DNA from 2 places in the Paenibacillus apis genome. Region 1 is predicted to be linked to the other one. Evidence: predicted binding sites of a transcription regulator. Region 1 holds the regulator's gene; the other holds the start of a gene.
The links. The regulator Rex, encoded in region 1, represses fermentation and respiration genes when NADH is low (regulators of the CRP and FNR family bind a similar motif). The targets are predictions, from matches to a motif close to TTGTGAAATATTTCACAA.

Region 1 (12,597 bases):
CTGGCGGATGGATTCATTTCTGAAGATCGGCATTACATGTTACCCGTCGCTCGGCGGGTCAGGAGTAGTTGCGACAGAACTCGGCAAGCTGCTGGCGGAGAAGGGGCATGAGGTTCATTTTATATCGCATAGTGTTCCTTTCCGTCTTGGCAGCTTTCATAAAAATATTAAGTATCACGAAGTGGATGTCAGCGACTATTATGTGTTCCGCTATCCGCCTTATGATCTATCATTAGCTACGAAAATGGCTCAAGTCGCCAAGCAGCAGGAGCTGGACGTGCTTCATGTGCACTATGCCGTTCCGCATGCTGTGTGCGCCTTCCTGGCCAAACAGATGGTTGGCGATAAGCTGAAGGTGGTCACGACCTTGCATGGAACGGATATAACGGTGCTGGCTCAGGACGAGTCGCTGAAGGATCTGATTCGGCTTGCCATTAATGAGAGCGATGCTGTAACCTCGGTGTCCAAGGATCTGACCCGGGAGACCCGGGAAGTACTGGATATTACCCGCGAGATCGATCTGACCTATAATTTCGTGGATCCGCGAGAATATTATCCGCGAAATACCTGCAACTGCAAAAGCGACTTTGCAGAACCGGGCGAAAAGGTATTGATGCATATTTCGAATTTCCGGCCGGTGAAGCGGGTTGGCGATGTGGTTGAAGTATTCAAGAAGGTTCAGGAGCAGATGCCTGCAAAGCTGTTATTTGTTGGCGAAGGCCCGGACCTTCCAAAGATTCAATGGAAGATCCGGGAGATGGGGATAGAGGATAAGGTGCATTTTCTGGGCAAGCAGGATGATATCGCCCAGGTGATCTCCATGGCGGATCTGCTGCTGCTTCCTTCCGAGAAGGAGAGCTTCGGGCTTGTCGCGCTGGAGGCAATGGCGTGCGGTGTGCCTACGGTGGGCTCCATTGCGGGAGGTATTCCGGAATTGATAACACACGGCGAGACCGGCTATCTGGCTCCGATTGGCGATGTGGATGCGATGGCTGAACATTGTCTCACCTTGCTGACCCAGCCTGAACAGATGAAGAGATTTCGCGAAGCCTGTCTGTATCGCGCCAAGAATGATTTTAGCAGCGAACGGATGATGCGGACTTACGAGTCCATTTACTATCGAGTGCTTCAACGCGAGACTCCCGGCGTGAATCAAATCTGTCCTTGAGTCTTAGATCTGCACGAGAAGTGTGCTTGGAGGCTGATCCTATGAACAGATGGAAAATGGTTCCCCCCCTGATGGTTCATCAGGGGGAGCTGGTGCTGGAACGGCTTGCGCTGCAGGGCTTCGAAGCCTACTTCGTAGGCGGGTGCGTTCGGGATGAATTGATGGGGCGCCCGGTTCACGATATGGATATTGCAACCTCGGCCACACCGGAACAGGTCGTTGCTCTGTTTGACCGGACTGTGCCGACCGGAATTCAGCATGGTACTGTAACTGTGCTGATGGAGGATCATGCGTTCGAGGTGACGACCTTTCGCAAGGAAGCGGAATATGAGGGGCACCGCAGGCCCTCCGGGGTGCAGTATGTGCGTGATCTCGAGCAGGATTTGCAGCGGCGTGATTTCACGATGAATGCTATCGCAATGGATCGTCACGGACAGATTAGCGACCCGTATCACGGGCTTCAGGATATTGAAGCGGGTGTCATTCGTGCGGTAGGGAGTGCTGCGGAACGCTTTGATGAGGATGCCCTGCGCATGGTGCGTGCTGTTCGGTTCGCTTCGGTCTTCGGCTTCCGTCTGACCAAGAGCACCTGGTCCGGTCTTCGGATTTGCCGCGACAAGATCGCCTATATCGCAACAGAGCGTATTCGCACTGAGCTGGAAAAGATGATCGCAGGCCCTCGCCCCCTGCGGGGACTGGAACTGCTGCGGAGAAGCGGTTTGCTAGAATACATAAACGCACCTGTTCCTATGTCGGCACTGCGGTGGCCTGTCAAGGAAGCGCCGAATGCCTGGCTGGCTGCCATTGAGCATGCCGAAGGGGCGGAGCTGCCGGAGCTTCGATGGTCGCTGCTGCTTCAAGGCTTGAGCGTTCGCGGTGAGGAGGCAGTCCCGATGCTGAAGCGTTGGACCTTTTCAAGGAAGCTGTCCCAGGCGGTGTCCAACATCATCATCTTCGATGAAGTGATGAACACGCTGAATGAAGATCGCTCTATTTCGCTGGAAGCACGGAAAACCCGGTTCATCGAGACGACGCTTCGGCTGGGCAAGGAGACGGCGGAAGGCTGGCTGCTGCGGAGAAAGGCACTGATTAAGAACCATCATCCGGAAGACGAAGAGAACGATCCAGGTAAAGCTAACCTTCTAACGGAGAATTTCCCGGAGGCAGAGTGGTATAGAGCGATCACCGTATTTGCTCTGTCGGATCTGAAGCTCAGCGGCGGTGAGATTATTGCCGCAACCGGACGGAAAGGCGGCCCTTGGTTAACGGAGCTGTTAAACGGACTGCTCTTTGCCGTTGCGGCAGGAGAATTAAGAAATGAGAAAAATGTACTTCTTGAACATGCGAAAGCTGTGGTGAATACGTATGGACACATCTAGGTTGTTAACCTTGCTGGAGGAACATGCTGCAACAGGAAAATATTTGTCCGGAGAAGAGTTAAGCAAGCTGCTGAAGATCAGCCGAACTGCAGTCTGGAAGCAGATTAACAAGCTAAGAGAAGAAGGTTATGAATTTGATGCGGTATCCCGCAGGGGGTACCGCCTCCTTCATGCCCCGGATCTAATGACTGCCGAACGGCTGGAGCGGTATTTGCAGACAAAGCTTTATGGGAGGAAGCTGCAACTGCTGAGCGTAACAAGCTCCACTCAAATCGTAGCCAGGGAATTGGCAGAGGAAGGGGAGCCGGAGGGGACGCTTGTTTTTGCTGAGCAGCAGACCGTAGGAAGAGGAAGACAAGGGCGCAGCTGGCATTCTCCAGCCGGCAAGGGCATCTGGATGAGCCTGGTGCTGCGTCCGGAGCTGCCTCTAAGGTCCGCCCCGCAGCTTACCTTGATGACCGCAGTAGCAGTATGCCAGGCGATACGCAAGGTAACCGGTGTGGAGGCCGGCATCAAGTGGCCGAACGATCTGCTTGCAGGCGGCAAGAAGATATGCGGGATTCTTCTTGAATCGGTAGGCGAAGATACCCGGATGAAATATTGCATCGCGGGGATCGGAATTGATGTTAATCTGGAGCAGGAAGACCTCCCCGAGCATTTGCAGGGCGTCGCTACCTCGCTAAAGCTGGCTGCGGGTCAGACTCAAGACCGGGCGGAGCTTGCGGCAGAGGTGCTTCTTCGAATGGAGCAGCTAATGGAGCTTTATCAAGCTGAGGGCTTCCAGCCGATCAGATTACTGTGGGAGGACATGTCCGTCACGCTAGGGCGGGGCGTGTCGGTCGCCGGTCATCAGGGGATGAATACCGGCAGAGCAGTCGCCCTGGATGATTCGGGCGGATTAGTGATTCTGGATGAATCCGGAGCGCTTGCCACGATTTTTTCCGGAGAACTTGAACTTGACTGATGTAAAATGTTTTGCAATTTGTTATACTGTCCACATGAGGCGATATCGATTTGAAATCGAATTGCACTCCAATGGGCAGACTTAAGTTAGACAGGTAAGTAGTACAGAGTTTCCAAGATCGCATGGATTCTGCTCTGAGCCGATGAGGACCGAGACAGAAAGAACGAGCGAAAGACGACTCTTCTTTTGTGTGGATTCGGGACCTTTAGTGCCAAACTAAAAGGTTTTTTTTGTGCGTCCAGAATATCCTGGTGTGCAAAATACCGAAGGAGGATAATGACAACGATGGCTGAAAAACGTGCACTAAACATTGTGAAGATGAAAAAAATGAAGCAGGAAGGCAACCCGATCACGATGATTACGGCCTATGACTACCCTTCCGCAAAGCTGGCGGAGGAAGCGGATATCGACATCATTCTTGTTGGCGATTCGCTGGGCAATGTAGTATTGGGTTATGATTCCACGATTCCGGTGACTACGGACGATATCGTCTATCATACCCGTTCTGTCGCTCGTGCTGCCGGGAATACGTTCATTGTAGCGGATTTGCCATTCATGACATATCACGGGAGCATTGATGAGACGCTCCGGACAGTAAGAAGAATCATGCAGGAAGGCCATGCCCATGCGGTTAAAATGGAGGGCGGTGCGGAGATTGCGCTTCAGGTGCAGAGCATTGTCCAGGCAGGCGTGCCGGTGCTGGGCCATATCGGCTTGACACCGCAATCGGTCAATCAGATCGGCGGCTACCGCGTGCAAGGCAAGGACGAGCAGGATGCCCGCCGGCTCATGGAGGATGCCAAGGCGCTGGAGCGTGCCGGTGTATTCGGGATCGTCCTGGAGCTAGTTACTGAAGAGGTGGCAGAAGCGATCTCGAAGGCTGTGTCCGTGCCGACCATTGGTATCGGGGCAGGACGGAGGGTAGACGGGCAGGTCCTCGTCTTCCACGACGTGCTGAAGTACGATTCCGACTACCGCGAGAAGCGCTTCGTGAAGACTTATGCGGATATCGGCGCTGAAATTCGTCAGGGCATTGCGGCTTATGTGAATGAAGTGAAGACCAGACAATTCCCGGCACAGGAGCATGTGTTCAATGCAGAGGATACCGTTATAGCGGGTCTTTACGGGAAAGTAAAAGAGGAAGCTGTGAAATGAACCTATTCCGGAATATTCAGGATTTAAGACAATATTTGAAGCAGGAGCGCTTGAAGGCAGCTCTGGAAGGCAAGGTCCTGGAGACAGGCTTCGTGCCTACGATGGGTTACTTGCATGAAGGGCATGCGAGTCTGCTCCGAGAAGCGAGACGCAACAATGATCTGGTGGTGCTGAGTATTTTTGTCAACCCGATTCAGTTTGGTCCGAACGAGGACTTTGAGCGTTATCCGCGGGACGAAGCGAAGGACCTGCAGCTTGCGGAGCAGGAAGGCGTTGACGCAGTCTTCTTGCCTTCAGTCGGGGAGATGTATCCTGCACAGACGCTAACCAAGATTACGGTCAGTCAGCAGCTGACTGGAGGGCTGTGCGGCGCTTCACGTCCCGGACATTTCGACGGGGTAACGACCGTTGTCAGCAAGCTGTTCAATATTGTTGAACCTGAGCGGGCTTACTTCGGACAGAAGGATGCTCAGCAGGTAGCCGTAATTACCCAAATGGTGAAGGACTTGAACATGCCCGTTCAGATTGTTCCATGTCCGATTAGACGGGAAGAGGACGGCTTGGCGCTCAGCTCCCGCAATGTGTATCTTGCCCCGGCTGAGCGCGAGGCGGCATTGGTCTTGTCCCGTCAGCTACTGCATGTGCAGGAGCTGATCAACGAAGGCGGGACCCTGACAGCGGGCGAGGCAAAAGAAACATTGCTGCATGCGTTCACGGCCGAGCCTCTGGCTGAGGTGGACTATGTGGAGGTTGTCCGCTTTCCAGGTCTTCAACCGCTTGGCGATTCCGAGAGAATAGCCCAAGATGGAGAGGTACTGGTTGCTGTTGCGGTAAAGTTCGGGAGCACCCGGCTGATCGACAACGTTATTCTGAGCAAGAAAGGTGTGTAACGCGATGTACAGAACGATGATGAAATCTAAAATTCACCGTGCCACCGTGACGGAAGCGAATTTGAACTATATCGGCAGCATTACTATTGACGAGGATCTGATGGAAACAGCGGATTTACTGGAAAATGAAAAGGTGCAGATTGTAAATAATAACAATGGCGCCAGACTTGAGACTTATGTAATTCCCGGCCCTCGCGGGAGCGGGGTCATCTGCCTGAACGGAGCGGCTGCACGTCTGGTTCAACCGGGCGATAATGTCATTATCATCTCTTATGCCCAAATGTCGGCGGAAGAACTGAGAAGCCACAAGCCAACCGTTGTGTTCGTGGATGAGAATAACCGACCTGTGGAGACCGCAGCTCAAGAGCTGCATGCCACGATTCGGTAATTGATCGCCAGGACCATCTGCCCTGACCGCCATGGCTATGCAATTAATGCCTGCGGGAATGAAATGTGAGCCCATAACAAAAAATGAACGTAAGGCTCACACTGATTTCATTTTCGATAAAGGTGGGATGCGGATGATGTTTCAACATATGTTTGCGGAAATGAGCGGGATGCTGGACGAAATCATTCATTATTATCCTGGAGCGAGCGGTCCTGCGCGTCAGGAGCTGGCTGCCAAGTGGCAGCTGCTCAAAACGATGAGCGATGGAATTATCGAGGAATGGCTGAGCTTTGAAGAGAAGCTGGGTCATTTCCGTCAAACCGGCGCCAGTCCGGATGGAGGTGGCGCTCTCCCTGTGCCTGAGCTGCCTGAGATGGCCGCAGAAGCCTTTGTAAAAGGTCAAGGGTATTATAAGCTGATGATGTTTACGCAGGCACTGACGCAGTTCAAACAGGTCGTGGAGCAGTATCCGGATAGCGCGGTGGGACGAACGTATCTGGCGATGTGCTATCTGCATCTGAATGAATCCGAACAAGCGGTACCGCATTTTTGGCGCGTTCTGGAAACCTGTGATTCGAAACGTATTCGTTCCATCATTTATAATGCACTTGGCTGCATTGAGGCTCAGAACGGAGTGCCTTTGAAGGCGAAGGAATATTTTAAGCTGGCTCATTACCATGATCCTTCCCTGCGAGAGCCGCTGGCGAATCTGGAATCATGCATGCGCAGCAGCGGGAAGCTGCATTATGGAAGCGAATTGACCTCTCTTCTGTAGTATTTCCGGCAACGCAGGAAAGGATTATCAGGCGATGCAGAACCCTTTGTCAAGGGGGCATCGCTTTTTTTTGTAGCGATTTCACATTCAATTTTCAAATTCGCCATCTTCTGTTATGCTGTTAATTAGACTGGAAGAAAGGGACTTTACAAATCAATGAAATACGCCGTACTTGATTTTGAAACCACGGGCAACCAATCCTCGGATGTGATTATTCAGGCTGGATTGGCCATTATAGATGAAGACATGACGGTATCCCGTGTATACAGTTCTTTTGTGAAGCCCGGGATTCCGATTCCGCCGTTCATCACAAGTCTGACGGGGATTACCGAAGAGGACGTCAAGGATGCGCCTGATTTGGACGAGGTCATGATGGAGATGGTTCCATTGCTCAATGACGCCGTGCTGGTCGGCCATAACGTTGCCTTTGATTTCAATTACTTACAGAGCGCGCTGGATAAGACCGGCTACCTGCCGTATACAGGGCGAATTCTCGATACCATGGATTTTTTGAAAATATTATATCCCTCCTTGACGACGTATCAGTTAGGGATGGTTGCCTCGGAGTTCGAGGTGGAGCATGACCGGCCGCATCAGGCGGATAGCGATGCCTTGGCTACGGCTCTGATCTTCATCAAATGCCTGGAGGAGCTGGAGCAGCTGCCGCTATTAACGATACAGCGACTGGCGGATTTGCTCTCCGGGGAGGACAGTGATCTGGCCTGGTTCTTCGATGCAGTACTGGAGCAGCGTCAGCAGAACCCTTCTGTAGATCAGGATGGTTATACGTACTACAGACAGTTCGCGTTAAAGACCGAAGACTGGATGAATATTGAGCCTGAGCGCAGCAATATGATGGATAACCCGCTTGAGGGTGTCAGCTTCGAGCAATTTATGGAGCAGGTGCAATCGTCTCTGAAGGAGAAGCTGCCTGAATATGAAGAGCGTGAAGCGCAGAACCTGATGCTGAAGGAAGTCGCAGCCGCTTTCCAGGAAGACAAGCATTTGCTTGTAGAAGCGGGCACAGGAACGGGGAAATCGTTAGGTTATTTGCTGCCCGCCATTTATCACAGCGTCAAAACTGATGAGAAGGTCATGGTGAGCACCCATACGATCAACCTTCAGGAGCAACTGCGCGAGCGGGATATCCCGCTGTTAACCGAGGTTGTGCCCTTCCCGTTCAAGGCCGCGGTATTTAAGGGAAGACAGCACTATTTGTGTTTACGCAAATTTGAACATAAAATGAACAGGAGAGACTTCGCCTCTCCGAAGGAAGAAGTCATGACCGCCGCGCAAATGATTGTCTGGCTTGCCCAGACAGAGAACGGCGATGACGAGGAGCTGAATCTCGGCAACCGGGGAGGAGACTTCTGGGAGACTGTGGCGAGTGAATCGGACTCTTGTCTTGGACGCTCCTGTCCATGGTTCCGCAAGTGTTATTATCACAAAGCGAAGCATGAAGCAGGAGTAGCGGACGTAGTCATTACCAATCATTCCAAGCTGTTCACGGACATCCAGGCGGGACATCAGCTCCTTCCTGGCTATGAGCGTCTTGTCATCGACGAAGCCCATCATTTGGAGGATGTAGCCGGAAAACATTTAGGAATGCAAATGAAATATTTCACAGTAGTGCACACCCTGACACGACTGTTCAAGGACAGCAAGAACGGTCAGCTTCCGAATCTGAGGCAGCAGCTTCAGCAATCAGGGAATGAGCGGGCAGCTTCCTGGGGAGCGGTCATCGATGGACTTTATCCTGCTTTCCTTGATGTGAAGGAGCATTGGGATCGTCTTGCTGAAGCGATGTTCACACTGATGCCCGAGCGGAGCGACGCCGCTTCTGGCGATCCTGGACAATTCGTGCTGCGGCTGCTGCCGCACAAGAAGCCGAAGAGCTGGGATGATCTGCTCACGATGGAGAACCAGATTTATGTGACCATTGGAGATATTGTTCGCAAGGCCGAGAAGCTGCTTACAGAGCTTAAAGAGCAGGACGAGCAGGATTTTGGCTCCGAAAGTCTAATTACTGATATAACCGGGCTGATCAAGGACCTGGGAACTGAACGGGACGCACTGCGTTCCTTCATGAAGCTGGAGGACGTAAACACCGTCTACTGGATTGAAGGCAACGGAAATTATCGAAGCAAATCCCTGCAGATATTTGCCGTGCCGATTGATGTCAGCGAGCAGCTCAAGAGCTACTTCTTCGACCGGAAGAAGAGCATTGTTATGACATCTGCCACCTTGTCGGTGGACAAATCCTTCCAATATATGATTGACCAACTGGGCCTGCAGGAGGCGCAGGCTCAAGACCGGCTCATGACCTCCATGCTTCCTTCGCCGTTTAATTACCGCGAACAGGCCTTGCTTGTGATTCCGCGGGACTTTCCAAGCGTCAAGGGAAGCGTAGGGGATGATTACTTTGTCAGTACACTCGTCCAATCATTGGCTGACACAGCGATCGTAACTCAAGGCCGTATGCTCGTGCTGTTTACCTCCTACCGGATGCTGAGGCAGGTGTATGATCCGCTAAAAGAGCTGCTGTCATCGCACAATATTTCGGTAATCGGCCAAGGCATGGACAGCGGCAGCCGCACCAAGCTTACCCGCCGGTTCCAGGGGCAGCAAGCATCCGTACTGCTGGGAACCAGCAGCTTCTGGGAGGGCGTTGATATCCCGGGAGATGCGCTCACGAGCCTGGCGATTGTACGCCTGCCGTTTCAACCGCCGAATCATCCGCTTGTGGAAGCCAAGAGCGAGCGGCTGCAGCAAGAGAAGAAGAATCCTTTCATGAAGCTGTCCGTTCCGCAGGCCGTCATCCGGTTCAAGCAAGGCTTTGGACGGCTCGTACGGACTTCCCAGGATCGGGGGATCGTCATTGTGTACGATACTAGAATTCTGGAATCATATTACGGAAAGTACTTTTTGTATTCTTTGCCTGGACCGAAGATGGAGCATATGCCGCTTGGCCAGATGGTTCCGCGCATTGCGGAATGGCTGGACCCGGAAAATCCGTAAACGCTTCTTAATTTGCGTCAATAATAGGGGGATAATCGATGAAGTCGGAGAAAATTTCAGACGCCGTTGTGCGTAGATTGCCAGTCTATTTGCGTTTTCTTAATGAATTAAGCCGCCGAGAGGTATCCACGGTTTCATCTCAGGAGCTGGGACAGAAGCTGGATCTGAATCCGGCGCAAATTCGTAAGGATCTCGCCTATTTCGGTGATTTTGGCCGGAAGGGGATCGGCTATGATGTGGCTTATTTGATCGAGAAAATTCAACAAATTCTGAATCTGGATCAACAGATTAATGTGGCGCTGATCGGAGCTGGTAATCTCGGACAAGCGCTATCGAACTATAATGCTTATGTGAAGGACAATATGAAGATTGTTGCCGTATTTGATGCAAGCCCTGGTAAAATCGGAGGGAAAATCAATAACATCGAAATTCAGCCGATCGAGATGCTGGATGAAACGGTACGCAACATGAATATCCGGATCGGAATTATCACGGTTCCTGCGGCAGAAGCCCAGCATGTTGCTGACAAGCTCGTGGCTGCGGGGATTGGAGCCATTTTGAATTTTGCGCCGACGATTCTCAAGGTGCCTGCTGAAGTGCGGGTACATGCGGCAGACTTTACCACAGACTTAATGAGTCTCGCTTATTATCTGGACGGCGGAAAGGAAATGAAAGACCATGACTCGAAAATGGCTGATTAAAGACGGCACGTTCGCGGTGCTGCATCAAGAACAAACCGTGATCCGCGGCTATATGTTGATCGAAGGGGATAGAATTACCTATATCGGCCAAGAGCGGCCGGAAGGCGTGGAAGGGGCCGAGACATTCGACGGCAAAGGCCTTCTATTCCTGCCCGGTCTGATCAATACCCATGGACATGCAGCGATGTCGCTGCTTCGCGGCTATGGCGATGACATGGTGCTTCAAGAATGGCTTCAGCAGAAGATGTGGCCCATGGAAGCAAAGTTCACCGGTGAAGATGTACGCTGGGGCACGGCGTTGTCTGTGATTGAGATGCTCAAGAGCGGAACGACGACCTTCCTAGATATGTATGATCACATGGATCAGGTGGCCTCGGTAGTGGAACAGTCCGGCATCCGTGCGGTCCTGACGCGCGGCGTGATCGGGCTTTGTCCGCCTGAGGAGCAACAGCGGAAGCTGGATGAAGCGGTGTTGTTTGCTCGCAATTGGCATGGGAAGGCAAACGGCAGAATTACGACGATGATGTCGCCGCACGCTCCTTATACCTGCCCGCCGGATTATATCGAAAAAATTGTGCAAGCGGCGCATGATCTGGATTTGCCGCTGCATACCCATATGTCGGAGACTCTAGCGGAGGTGGAACAAAATGTTCGGGATTACGGGGTTCGTCCGGCCCAGCATTTGTTGAACCTGGGCTTATTCAGCCGTCCGTCTTTGCTGGCGCATGCGGTGCATTTGACTGACGAGGAAATTGCAATGCTTGCCGAGCATCGCGTAGCCGTCTCCCATAATCCGGGCAGCAACCTGAAGCTTGCCTCCGGAGTAGCCCGTGTGCCGGAGCTGCTGCGGGCAGGTGTGACGGTATCCTTGGGTACGGATGGCGCAGCCAGCAATAACAATCTGGATATGTTCGAGGAGATTCGCCTCGCCGCCCTGATCCATAAAGGCGTTACAGGGGACCCGACCGCGATTCCGGCAGCCGAAGCCCTTCGTATGGGAACGGAATATGGCGCGAAGTCGTTGTTCCTTGACCAGACAGGTGTGCTCGCAGCGGGAATGAAGGCTGACTTTATCGCCTTGAACCTGAAGCAGGCTCATTTCCTGCCGAAGACCGATTATATCTCCCATGCGGTATATTCCGCTGCCGGTCAAGATGTCGAGCATGTCTGGGTGGACGGTAAGCAGGTCGTCAAATCACGGGAGTGTCTGACTCTGGACGAGGAGAAAATTCTGTTCGAAGCGCAACGAGCCTTTGAGGGCTTGCTTGCAAGATAGGATAGATAAGGCGTCTTAATCTATGTAAATTAACTTTTTATAGAAAGCCATTCAGGAGAGGAAAGGAAGGGAGCTTTTGCGTAACAGAACCAAATGGGTCTTGCTTTCCTTTATCATCCTTGCGCTTATTCTGCTTGGCCTCTATCGCTTTTATCTATATGTATATGAGGACACCTGGCAAGCGGAGAAGCTTGCAGTGCAGAGGGCGAAGGCGGAGACTACGCTTGTCAAGTCCGATGAAGTATGGAAATCAGTCTGGGACAAGGTATGCTGGGTGGTAGAGGGACAGAACGAAGACGGTGAACAGGTGATGGTCTGGCTGCCCGAGGATGGGCAGGCCGAGGTGAAGCTTCTCTCGGAAGGGGTCTCGGAATCCCAAGTGAGAAGCATCATTAAGGAGGAGCTGCCTGACAGCACCATTGTTCGTCTGATGCCAGGAATTTATGAGAACGAATATGTATGGCAAGTATTTTATAAAGAGAAGGCGCATCACTACTACAAATTCTATCGCTTTAGCGACGGTAAGCCGCTGGATGAAGTTTTCACCCTGCCGAATAGGTAGCCATCGTGCGAAAATTGCCGGGGTGGGTGTTCATGCGGTGAATTTAGTGCAAAAAGGCATTAAAATTACTGGTGTGGGTGCTCGTGTGAGTAGAGTCCATATAATTGTGTAAAAAGCTAGGCTTCAAAAATAAAAGGAGCCATAGTCAAAATCCTCGTTTAGAATGAGGTTGTCGAGACAACATTCTTTGGAGGGGATTTTGATATGACTCAATACCAGATTAACCTAGATTCCAAGCTTTTGCATCAGTTGTTTTTAGGTAGTTCACAGGATGCGGGGGTGTCCGCTTTGTTGGAATCCGTATTAAATCAAGTATTGAAG
Region 2 (12,597 bases), on a different contig from region 1:
AGTGTAACTTTGCCTGCATCTCCAGCCAAGTAAAAGTTAATAAAGCCACTGCCATTGCTGCCCCCAATTTGGCTACTAAAACCGTTGCTATCTGTGCCGGGAAGAGTAATGGTTGTACGAAGGCCTGTTACACCTGAAGAGGGAACATACCAGCGCAGAACCTTTGCATATTCGGTCAAATCGCTCATCCTTATATTCTCCTTTTTGTTATACTAATTTTAGAATCACTTGTGTTCGGCCGAACTCCAAGCTCCAATTAAAAATTCCTGCAGGCCCTTCTCTGGGATATAACTCCAATCTGCTGTATCCCTTCAGCAATCTTGGTTTAAGAGAACTACTCTGCGAGATTAATATATTATTACAAGTAACGATTTGTTACATAGTCAAGAAAGATAGATTTGCGCCTGTGTTAGGGAACGAGTGATGTTTTTCGAAAAGGTTTATAGATCAGGGATCATAAACGTAACGGGGAAACTTTAACTTTATTTGAAACAGGCTGGTTGAAGCCAGCACAACAGGAAAATGCGAAGGCGGCTGGATGCCCGACCAGATTTATGCCGATGGCTTAAGCGTATATGCTGCGGGAGGGTTCCAAGAACACTAGTAGCCCCTAGTGGAAGGAACGGGATTGACCCCGCCATAAAGACAAAATAATAGCCTTCAAGGGATACCACCATATCGCAGGATAGGAGGTCAACCTTGGAGGCGTTTTTGCGTTGGTGATAAAAGAAGGAGATACGTCTACAGGTTCTTGTATGTGGAGCGGGATATTCTAGTATAAATATTGCAAAATATAGAACAATCATTTAATAGTTTTATCAACTCTAACAAATTTCCATTTATTATCTGTAGATGGTTCCTTATTAAAAGGTATTATTTCCTAAATAAGGATATGGAATAATATAGGCTCGCTCCAAAAATTAAGGAGGAATTGCTGTTGGAACCAGGGGCAATAGTGAAGATACGCGATGTACTCCAGAACTACATGAAGCAGCATGAGTTGAACTACGCAAGATTTTCAAGTTTATCCGGCGTTAACCAGGGAACGCTTAGTCGAATTATTCAAGGCAAGACACCGATTTCATTTCGGCAATTAGAGGCTATCACTCGCGCAATGGAGCTTCCAGCAGATAGCTTGTTTGATTCTTATATAGAAGAATGCTTCGCTTATCCAACCTCGGTGCGAATACGTCCGTTTCTCATACGGTGTGCGGAATTAGGCCGTCTCGATTGCATTGAGAAGATGGTATCTCGATTATTGGATGATCTGTTTTACAAAACAGCATTATTTGAGATTGGGGAAGAGCTGTTCTCTAACAATTATAGTGAAGCAGCAGCCTTGCTGTATGAGCATGTAAGTGAGTCAGAGAAATTCCAACACTCAGAGAGGCTTGCCCTTTGCAGATATCGGTTATTCCAGATTTCATTAAGTAAAGACTTGGAAGCTAACTTTCAAGCAGCCATTGTATTCGAGCGTCATATCCAGCGACTGGATGAATCATATCAATTGGATGCTTTAAAGCAGCTTATTGATGTGCTGATAACCGTAAAGAAATGGCAGAAGGTAGACGAGCTAGCAGTAGAGATGCTTAAAATTGCGGAAGTTCAGTATCGTAGACCACCAGAAGGTAAGCCTAAGCACCCTATTTACTTTTATGTGATGTACGCTTGGTTGATTCGGTCTGCAGTATGTGAAGAACGGCAGGACTATAAAGGAGCTTTGCGCTATGTAGATAAATATACCGATAACTCGTGGATTAAGGAGCAGGACGATGAGGCTCGACGATACATTCAGCAATTTAAAGAGTGGGCAACGGCCAATACGTATTTATACCGGCTTCTCTCAGGCGAAGCGGAAGCTTTGAATCCTTATGCCGATTACATTGCTTCGAGGCCAGATGAAATTATGCTTGCTCTTGGCTACATAGTAAGGGCTGCGTTGAAATTCAAATATGATATTGATGAGATCCTGAAGCGATTCTCCGCATATATCCCCACCTTTTTGTTCCCAAGCAATGCAGGAGATTACAATCAGGCCATGATGAATGCTGAGTGTGCCCAGTAACTGATTGACTTGGGACGCCATAACTCAATAAAAATTCCATATTAAGTATTTAAATTTTATTTTATGATCGTTTTGTGATTTATATCAATATTTTACTAAAAATGAATTAATTTCATGTACAAATACAAACCACAATGGTAAATTGCTAGTTAATATTTCCAAATACATACTAGAGGAGGGTAAAATTTGAAAAAATTTAATCATGTCTTATTAGCCTTATCTATCATTTTCGGCTCGTTGTTTTTCAATATGTCTTCTACACAAGCCGCTTCACCATTTGTTGGTGGCTTGTTGGGTGGAGAACAAATTCAAATCGGTACTGCCGTTGGACAGTCGGCTACTGTGTCTACATTGATAACAGATGGAGACATATCCACTTCTGTCCTTCTAAGTAATGGGAACATGGGGTGGTTCACATTCGTTACACCCGTTGATATTTCAGCAATAGCCGCAAAATTCACCAACACGGCGGCAGTTGAATTTTACGATAGCAATAATAACCTGTTACAGCGATATGAATTATTAAATAATGATGGAACACAAATGCTTCCAACAGTAGTACAAGGGGTTTCAACAGTTGCACTGAAATACACAGGGGCGAATTCGAGGGTATACGAATGGAATGTATTTACGAACCCAACAACAGCTCCTTTGCCAACCACCATCAATTGGATTCAAGGTGGAGATCAAGTAGCAAAATTAGAATGGGCAAATACAGGAGCAGAATCATACAATGTAAAGCGTGCGACATCTCCAGGCGGGCCTTACAATTTGCTCGCTACTGTTAAAGGCTTGGCCTATACAGATATATCTGTAGCAAACGGAACTACATATTACTATGTAGTCTCTGCAGTAAATCAAGCAGGAGAAAGCACCAACTCTGGAGAGAAGAGCATCAAGCCAGACATAAGTAATTACACCGGAGGATTATTGGATTGGAAGACTCTTCAAGTGGGTAAGACGATAACAACAGCAGCTAGTACGACGCGAGAAGTAACAGATAATAATACAATTACCAATACATTGCTAAGCAATGGAAACTTCATGTGGTACACTTTTGCATCACCGGTTGATATTTCAGCAATAGCCGCAAAATTCACCAACACGGCGGCAGTTGAATTTTACGATAGCAATAATAACCTGTTACAGCGATATGAATTATTAAATAATGATGGAACACAAATGCTTCCAACAGTAGTACAAGGAGTTTCAACAGTTGCACTGAAATACACAGGGGCGAATTCGAGGGTATACGAATGGAATGTATTTACGAACCCAACAACAGCTCCTTTGCCAACCACCATCAATTGGATTCAAGGTGGAGATCAAGTAGTGAAATTAGAGTGGGCAAATACAGGAGCAGAATCGTACAATGTAAAGCGTGCGACATCTCCAGGCGGACCTTACAACTTGCTCGCTACTGTTAAAGGCTTGGCCTATACAGATATATCTGTAGTAAACGGAACTGCATATTACTATGTAGTCTCTGCAGTAAATCAAGCAGGTGAAAGCACGAATTCTGGAGAGAAGAGCATCAGACCGGATGCAACAATGTTTACTGGTGGATTGCTGGATTGGAAGACCCTTCAAGTGGGTAAGACGATAACAACAGCAACTAGTACGACGCGAGAAGTAACAGATAATAATACAAGTACCAATACACTGCTGAGCAATGGAAACTTCATGTGGTATACTTTTACAAGTCCTGTAGAGATTACGTCAGTCGTTGCTAAGTTTACCAATAATGTAGTAGTCGAATTCTACGATAGCAATAACAACTTATTAGAGCAGTATGCTATAACAAAAAGCGACCAAGTTCAGTTACTGCCAGCCCCAGTTGAGTCGGTTTCGATTGTGGCACTGAAATACACTGGAGCAAATTCAAGAGTATACGAATGGAACATTTTCGGTGAAGGTGGAGAAGTCCTTCCCGAGAAGCCATTGAACTTAACGGCAACTGCAGGAAATAAGCAAGTTGTATTGAATTGGAGCAGCTCCGATAGCTCAGTTACAGAGTTCCATGTAAAGCGTTCAACGATACCTGGAGGTACGTATACCACTATCAATACAGTTACAAGCGGAACATATAGTTACACGGATACAAATGTTGTTAATGGCACTACTTATTATTACGTCGTGTCGGCAGTTAATGCAGTTGGGGAAGGCCAAAATTCAAATGAGGCATCTGCGACTCCAAAAGGCAGTGATGTTGTGAACCCACCAAACCCAGGTGAAGGTCAGACAGGAGAAAGAGCGCTGCTTCGTATTATCTTGATCAGTGGCATGGATAGAGAGTATGACTTGTCGATGGCAGAAGTAAACGCCTTTATCAACTGGTATGAAGCACGGGCAAACGGGTCCGGTAATGTAATGTTCGCTTTCGATAAGCATAATAATAACAAGGGGCCGTTTGTAGCCCGGAAAGACTATGTTTTCTATGACAAGATTCTGACTTTCGAGGTCAACTCGTATAATACCGGAACGAGTACTCCGGAAATTCCGGATTACGACCCCGAAGCTCATTAATTAGAACCGATATATTGTGGTAAATACGGAATTTAAAATATACTGAAACTTTCAAGAAAGTCTCTTTTAAAAGTCCCGAATACTAGGCTGAGTGAGTGTCAGCATTCGGGGCTTTTTTGTCAATTCATACCGTGAAAGTGTAGTCCCTATGCATCGATCCCCCGATTCTTATACTCCAGCGGAGACAGCCCGACCTTGTTTTTGAACACTCGGCTAAAATAGTATTGGCTCTTATAGCCTACCTTGGTGGCGAGGCTGTGTATTCTGATATTGGAGGCTGCATCGTCCAATACCTCTTTGGCCTTGGCTATTCTTAGCCCGGTTACATAATCCAGAAAGGAGAGCCCGGTCTCCTGCTTCATCCGCTTGCTGAGGTAGGTTGGATTCATATGAAATAAGTCGGCTACTCTAGTGATTGTCAGCTCGGGATCCTGATAATGATCGTTGATATACTCCGTTACCGTGTGGATCAAGAGTGTGCCGTCGCCGCCAGAGAGATTGCGGTGAGGATGGGGCTTATCCTGTGATGTTTTTGTATGGGATTGATCCGGAAATTTCTGCTGCAGATGGGTGTCCAGACGATATAGAAGCTGTTCCAGATCGCTCTTGGGGACTGGCTTCAGGACATAGTCAAAGGCCTGCAGCTGCACGGCTTGACGCGCATACTCAAAATTGTCATATCCGCTAATAATGACCACCACTATCGAAGGGAACCGCTTGTGCAGTAAGCCGATCAGATCGAGTCCGTTCATATTCGGCATATTAATATCAATAAAGCAGACGTGAGCAGGCAGCTGGTCCAATTGCTGCAAAGCTTCCCCTGCATTTTTGGCTTCTGCAACGACAGTGAAGGGGGAGTGACTGCTTTCAATGAACTGCCTCAACCCGCGTCGAATAATTGTTTCGTCATCTACAAGCATGATTTTCCACATTTTGCTCACACTCTTTTCTATCACTTTTTGGCAGACGGATCGTCATTGTGGTCATCTCCTCGCTGCTGCTTATCTTCAGCCCGTACCCTTTCCCATACAGCATTCTGATTCGATGGTTTACGCTGTATAGGCCAAATCCGGCTACGGCCCCGTCTTGTTTGTCCTCCGTCAGCATTTGGTTGATTCTGACGAGCTTGTCTGAAGGGATTGGCAGGCCGTCATTTGCCACATGAATTACAAGCTGATCTCCCGTGGAGCAGGCCTGGATTGAGATCGTGCATCTTCGGTCTTCCAGCGGCTTAATGCCATGATAGATGGCGTTCTCAACCAGCGGCTGAAGCATGAAGCGAAGGACCTGGCATTGTAGGATATCTTCTTCATAGCTCAGCTCATAATCAAGGATTTCCTCATACCGCACACATTGGATTTGCAAGTAGCTTTCAACATGGAACAGTTCCTGCTCCAGTGAGATATACGTCTCTCCATGGCCCAGGCTCAGTCTGAAGTATGTGCTTAGCGCCTCTACCATCTCAACGATATTATCAGCTCCGTATTCTCCGGCCATCCATTGGATCGTATCCAGGGTGTTGTACAAAAAATGCGGCTTGATCTGTTCATGCACCAGCTTGAGCTCGATTTCTTGCTTTTCTTGCTCAGAACGATACAGTTGTACAAGCATTTCATTGAAGCTATGGGCCAGGTCGCCAATTTCATCTTGTCGCGATTCATCTGCGCGTATATGCTGATTGCCCTGCTGCACGTTCTTCATCACCTGACGGAGCGCTTGAATGGGGCGAATAATAGAGGTCAGCAGCAGCATCAGTAATAGAATGAATATCAGTCCCAGCAGAGTGCCTACGATTAGAGCCGTTCGCTGAGTTCTCACGACAGCTAGAGACAGCTCGGAATCCGGCACCTCGAGTACGATTTTCCAACCCTTTACACTATCAATCGGGGCTTCAAATACACTGATTCCATCACACCCCTTGCTATGGTTACACCCAATCGCCTGCTGCTCCGGCTCGTCGCTTCCACCCACAATCAGCTTGCCAAGCTGGTCGTACATGGAGATATCCTCTGCAATCTCCTTCATCTTCTCTAGCGAGACCCCGGCGGCAATGTAGGCAGCTTCTTCATTCTTCAGGGGTTGAATGCGATAGAGGATAACAACAATCTCTACGCCGTTTGCTTTGGATACAATCGGATGACTGACTACATAATCGGCATTGGATTCGATAAGGTGCTGGTAGTAGGGACGATTCAAAATAGAGAAGGGCTTGTCCTCCATTCCCCAAGAGAAGGCATGAAGATCCACGACGCGAATTGATTCATATTCTTCCTGCTTTCGTCTCTCCAGCCTATGCGTCTCTTGCAGAAGCTGCTCTCTGGACCACTGATGGTCAGAGGCTAGAGCAGCCAGCGTATCAATTTCGCCAATTCTTTGATTAAACCAATAATCGATTTGGTCGCTGCGGGCGTCCAGCACCTGCTGGGTCAAGCTTTTGTTCAAGGGAATCACCGTATGATTCATCTCCATATAAATCGTAACCAGCAGAGCAAGAAACAGAAGCGTAAAGCAACTGCCCGCATACAATAAGAGCTTTTTCTGTATAGAGTTCATCGTGCATATCAGCTCCTTGTATTTCAAATGGCAGCTTGTCCGGAATAAAGCCCGAAAAAGATAAAAAACATCTGAATCGTGCAAATACTTGTGATTGCACCTGCCTTATAATAGCTCTTGTGCACATTTTCACATGAAAAGCTGTTTGTGTCTAGGAGCCTGGTAACAAAGAGGGCTTCCGGCCGTGAGAATCAAAATGGAGGGGAGAACAAAATGATGCAACGAATTTACTCAAAAAGAATACTGGCGATGCTGTTGACTTTATGTCTGGTGCTTATGGCAACTGCTTGCGGGGGCACGGAGACACCCAGCGCGAACAACAGCGAAGATGCTGGAACCAAGGTCGTTGAAGGTGTTGGACAAGGTAAGCACGGAGATATTAAGGTCAAGGTAACCTTCACGGACAATCAAATTACTGACATTGAAGTCGTGGAAAATAAGGAGAATGAGGTGCTGGCGGAGCCAGTCTACACACAGCTGAAGGAAGTGGTTATTGCAGCGAACAGCCCGGAGGTTGACGCAATTAGCGGATCCACTGTAACGAGTAATGGCTATCTGGATGCGATCAAGGATGCGATTGCCAAGTCAGGACTGACCCTTGCTGCCGCTGGCGCTGCGGCTAACAACGCCCAGAGCAAGGAGGCAGCCGAGCAGACATATGATGTTGTAGTAATCGGGGCAGGCGGAGCCGGCTTCAGCGCGGCTATCGAAGCGAATCAGGCCGGAGCCCAAGTCGTGCTATTGGAGAAAATGCCAACGGTAGGGGGAAACACACTTATATCGGGCGGAGAAATGAACGCGCCTAACAACTGGGTGCAGCAAAAGCTGGGAATTACAGATGATACGGCAGATTTATTTTATGAGGACACGCTTAAGGGCGGAGATAACCTGGGTACACCTGAGATGGTTCGCATTCTGGCCGACCATGCACTGGAATCTGCCGAATGGCTGCGTGATGAGGTCAAGGTGGAATTCCTGCCGGATCACCTGTTCCAATTCGGGGGTCACTCCAGAAAGCGCGCCTTGATTCCTGTCGGTCATACAGGAGCTGAACTGATTACAAAGCTGAAGACCAAGACGGAAGAGCAAGGCGTTACCATCAAGACGAGCATGAAGGCAGATGCATTGATTACAAATGATGAAGGCAGAGTAACCGGAGTAGAGGCTACTGACGGCAGCGGCAATAAGATTATTTTTCATGCAAAAATGGGCGTTGTAATAGCTTCAGGCGGGTTTGGATCTAATATAGAGATGCGTAAAAAGTATAATCCGGAAATGGACGAAAAGTACCTGTCCACGGACACACCGGGAACAACGGGCGATGGGATTGTCATGGCCGAGGCTTTGGGTGCTAAGCTCGCTAATATGGAATATATTCAGACTTATCCGGTGTGCAATCCGGAGACAGGGGTCATTTCTCTTGTCGCCGATTCCCGATTTGACGGTGCTATTCTGATTAATCAAGAGGGAGAGCGTTTTGTCGAGGAATTGGAGCGCCGGGATGTCATCTCGAAGGCCATTCTTGCTCAGACAGGGGGCTATGCCTATCAGCTCTGGAATCAGACGATTGCAGATATAGGCAAGACAATCGAAGCCCATCAGGATGAATATGATATGCTGGTTAAGCAAGGCCTGCTGTACAAGGCGGATACTCTTGAAGAAGCAGCGAAATTCTTTAATGTGGATATAGATACGTTGAAAGCCACCGTAAAAAAAGTAAATCAATATGCAAGCACGGGTGATGATCTGGATTTCCATCATCGCGGCGGACTGGTCTCGCTGGAGACAGGACCTTATTATATTCAAAAAGCCGTGCCTTCTGTCCATCATACGATGGGCGGGCTTGTAATTGATGAGAAGACGCACGTAATAAATGAGGTAGGCAGTATTATTCCAGGGCTGTACGCAGCAGGCGAGGTCACGGGTGTGATTCATGGCACGAACCGTCTCGGCGGGAACGCCATCGCGGATGTATTCACCTTTGGCCGTATTGCAGGACAACAGGTTGTGGCCGAGAATTAATCCAGCAATAAAATAGGATGGTATTTGTAAGAAATTAAGGAGCTAAGCGGTCTATTCTCGCTTAGCTCCTTGCTTTTTGTTGTCTGCTCGCTGTGGAAGCTCATTACCTCCATAGCCCACATCCGCGCCGATGGTGCCAGGGAGCTTTTCCAACGGGATAGCAGCTGCAGTGAACAAAAGGACATTACATTTCAGAGAAATAGGTTGAGAGAGTCTCTAGTGAAATTTTTGATATTAGAGTGTGCTAAAACTGGGGAAATTCATTATTTTGAGGAATTTAAGAGAAGATTCTTCACTAAAATGGGGTTCGAGCCTCGAATGGCGAATTTAAGGGAAAAAAATTCACTGCGTTAAACGGAGGCTCCCCCTCATTCCCTTGTGTCCCCCTATCACCTTCACCTGTATTTTACATAGGACGACAGCTACCGCTATGGTATACTGTAAGGTAGAGCTGAGGCTTAATAGACTTGATGGTAGATAGGAGGTGCCTTGTTTGAAAGAATATAGCGAACCGGATCAGCAGGAGGGGAAAGTGCTTCCGCTTGAGATGGATGCGGGCTTTTTCTTTGAACGGGCAGTCTCTTCACTGGACCGTCGCCACTATGATAAGGCATTAAAGTATTTTCGCAAAGCGGCGGAGTATGAGCCGCAGAATCCGGTAAATCATTGCAATCTGGCGGGGATTCTATCCGAGATGGGGGACTTCGAGGCTTCGAATGCAGCCCTGTCCATCGTCCTGGATGAGATCGATCCGAACATGACAGAATGCTATTTTTATATGGCTAATAATTATGCGAATATGAATATGTTTGAAGCGGCGGAGCAGGCACTGGTCACATATCTGGAGAGGGATGCCAGCGGCCAGTTTCTGGAGGAAGCGGAAGAGATGATGGACTTGCTTCAATTCGAATTGGAGCGTCCGACGAAGGTAACGAGTATTAAAGCCATGGAAGGTGTAGTCGAGCATGACCGCGCGCGTTTGTGGCTGGAGGAAGGCAAGTTTGTTCAAGCCGTCAAGCTGCTGGAGGAGATCGTGGAGAAGCAGCCGGACTTCCATTCCGCCCGTAATAATCTGGCGCTGGGTTATTATTACCTGGGCCGGTTTCAAAAGGCGCTGGATATGGTGGAAGAGGTGCTGCAGCAGGAGCCGGGGAATTTGCATGCGCTCTGCAATCTGGCGATTTTCAGTCAGCATGTGGGCGATCAAGAGGCGCTGAATGCCCTCTCGGGGCGTCTCGGCAAAATTGTTCCTTTTCATCAGGAGCATGTGTTTAAGCTGGCTACGACGATGGGAATTCTCGGCGACCACGAGGCAGCCTACAGTCACTTCCTCCGCTTGCTCCGGGAGGATGATATCGTGCCTGAGCCGTCCTTGTACCACTATACGGCTACCGCTGCTTTTTATACGGGAAGATTTCAGGCCGCAGAGAAGCTGTGGCGGCAAGCGAAGAGCCTGGATCCTGCCTCCAAGGTTGCTGAATACTACTTGGAGTGGCTGTCGCTTTTTCAGGAAGAATTAGGCCGTGACAAGGAAGAGATTGAGACAAGCAGTTCTTCTGTGCCCGTGATCAGTTACCAGTATCAATTGCCCTTCGAGGAGCAGATGAAGCATTGGGAAGGCTCGGAAGAGGGGCTTACAGAAGACCTGCTGGCGAATCCGCTCGTTCGGGCGTCCTGCTTCTGGGCGCTGCGTCATGGTGATGATAATGTCAAGCTGCAAGTGATCGAGGCCTTCCGGCATATTGCCGATCATGAGGCGGAGTTGGAGCTGCGGGCCTTTCTGCAGAATCCTGACGAGGATCCTCAGTTGAAAGAGACTGCCCGATTTGTGCTTCGCAACTGGAGTGCCGAGCAGGAATGCGCGGCGTCTAAGAAGGAGCGTGAGCTTGCCGGTGCGCTGCAAGGAGAATCTCATAGATTGCCGGTCTGGAAGGCCGAATGGCAGGCCGTGCTTGATCTTGTGTCCCTGCAGAACAAAGGAGAATTTGATGCAGAGAAGCTGCAGGATTTGAAATCCTTATGGATAGAGTTCCTGGACTCTATGTACCCGAATGTGCCGGAAATCAAACACCTTGAGGGCTGGGCAGCTGCGCTGGAATATCTGGTCGCCAAGCTTCACAATCTTCCGCTCACCTATAAAGTGCTTGCTGAACGCTACGAGGTTACTGCATCGCTGATACGGCGTTATGTAGAACGGATTGATGAGGTATGCGCGGTCAAGAAGCGATTGAAGCCAACCTTTCCATTCGTCCAATAAAATATAGGACAAGGGCCGTCAAATCCAGCCCTTGTCCTCTGCCAGCCGGATCGCTTCGATCCGGCTTTTGGCGTCCAGCTTGCTCAGTATCTCCGAGATGTAATTGCGCACCGTCCCGCTGGACAAATGCAGCCGCTTGGCAATTTCCCCGGTGCGATAGCTGGCTGCTGCGAGCTTTAGAATCTCCTGCTCTCTTGGCGTGAGCGGATTCGCTTCCCGCAGACTGCCGAAGACCAGCTCGGGAGCGACCTCGGTATGTCCTGTCATGACCCGGCGGATGGCTTCGGCCAGGCGATCGCTGGATTCGTCCTTAAGCAGATAGCCGTTAACGCCCAAGCGGGCGGCCCGCTCAAAATACCCGGGTCTGGCAAAGGTCGTCAGGATGATGATCTTACAGGCCTCTCCCCGCTCCTTAAGCTTCTCGGCCACATCCAATCCGCTGAGCACAGGCATTTCGATATCCATCAGACATACATCCGGCTTGAGCCGTTCGATAAGAGCCAGGGCTTCTTCTCCGTCCGCTGCTTGTCCCACAACCTCCAAATCGTCTTCCAGGTCCAGAAGTGAAGCAAGCGCTCCCCGTAGAAGCCGCTGATCTTCGGCAATAACAATGGATATCATTCGGCACCTTCCTCCTTCCGGTCTTTAATGACAAAGGGGACCTGTACGGTCAAGCGGGTCCCTTTTCCATGCTCAGGCCTGGAGAACCGCAGAGAGCCTTCAATCAGCGAAAGCCGCTCAGCCATTCCCTTCAGTCCGTTACCGGCGCTTGTTCCCGTTCCGGCTTCAGGGTCGTCCGCGCATGATCCCGTATCGCTTAGCGGCAATCCGATGCCGTTATCTTCAATCTCGATCTGAAGCGAGGATTCAGAGCTGGCGATGCTGATCCGGCAATGAGTGGCTTGACTGTGCTTGACCAGATTGGTGATCGCTTCTTTGATACAAAGGCTGAGAATATTTTGCGATAGCGGCGAGACACCGATCTGTTCCGGTTCTCCTTCGACGGTGAAGTCAATCCCGGCTGCTCGCAGCATCTCGCGTGCCTCGGCGATCCCCTCCGCAATACTCGAAGCACGCATATCGGACACAAGCTCCCGGACCTGCCGCAGGGCAGCTCTGGATGTTTGTTGTATTTCCTTGGCCTCGGCTTGCGCACGCAGCGGATCCTTTGCGA

Region 2: the regulator Rex is predicted to act here: its motif matches at 7,262-7,279, upstream of KI362_RS06365 (flavocytochrome c).

The regions. Positions count from the first base shown of each region.
Region 1 is NZ_BORS01000008.1:257-12,853, reverse strand. It holds gene bshA (N-acetyl-alpha-D-glucosaminyl L-malate synthase BshA) at 8-1,168, shown strand; gene KI362_RS12525 (CCA tRNA nucleotidyltransferase) at 1,210-2,547, shown strand; gene KI362_RS12520 (biotin--[acetyl-CoA-carboxylase] ligase) at 2,534-3,511, shown strand; gene panB (3-methyl-2-oxobutanoate hydroxymethyltransferase) at 3,797-4,666, shown strand; gene panC (pantoate--beta-alanine ligase) at 4,663-5,556, shown strand; gene panD (aspartate 1-decarboxylase) at 5,561-5,944, shown strand; gene KI362_RS12500 (tetratricopeptide repeat protein) at 6,078-6,719, shown strand; gene dinG (ATP-dependent DNA helicase DinG) at 6,876-9,737, shown strand; gene KI362_RS12490 (redox-sensing transcriptional repressor Rex) at 9,776-10,438, shown strand; gene KI362_RS12485 (amidohydrolase) at 10,416-11,714, shown strand; gene KI362_RS12480 (cell wall elongation regulator TseB-like domain-containing protein) at 11,791-12,276, shown strand; partial or broken gene KI362_RS12475 (transposase) at 12,481-12,597, shown strand, end outside.
Region 2 is NZ_BORS01000003.1:396,624-409,220, reverse strand. It holds gene KI362_RS06390 (hypothetical protein) at 1-188, opposite strand, end outside; gene KI362_RS06385 (helix-turn-helix domain-containing protein) at 986-2,065, shown strand; gene KI362_RS06380 (fibronectin type III domain-containing protein) at 2,252-4,591, shown strand; gene KI362_RS06375 (response regulator transcription factor) at 4,738-5,511, opposite strand; gene KI362_RS06370 (sensor histidine kinase) at 5,498-7,144, opposite strand; gene KI362_RS06365 (flavocytochrome c) at 7,358-9,166, shown strand; gene KI362_RS06360 (tetratricopeptide repeat protein) at 9,714-11,423, shown strand; gene KI362_RS06355 (response regulator transcription factor) at 11,442-12,044, opposite strand; gene KI362_RS06350 (sensor histidine kinase) at 12,041-12,597, opposite strand, start outside.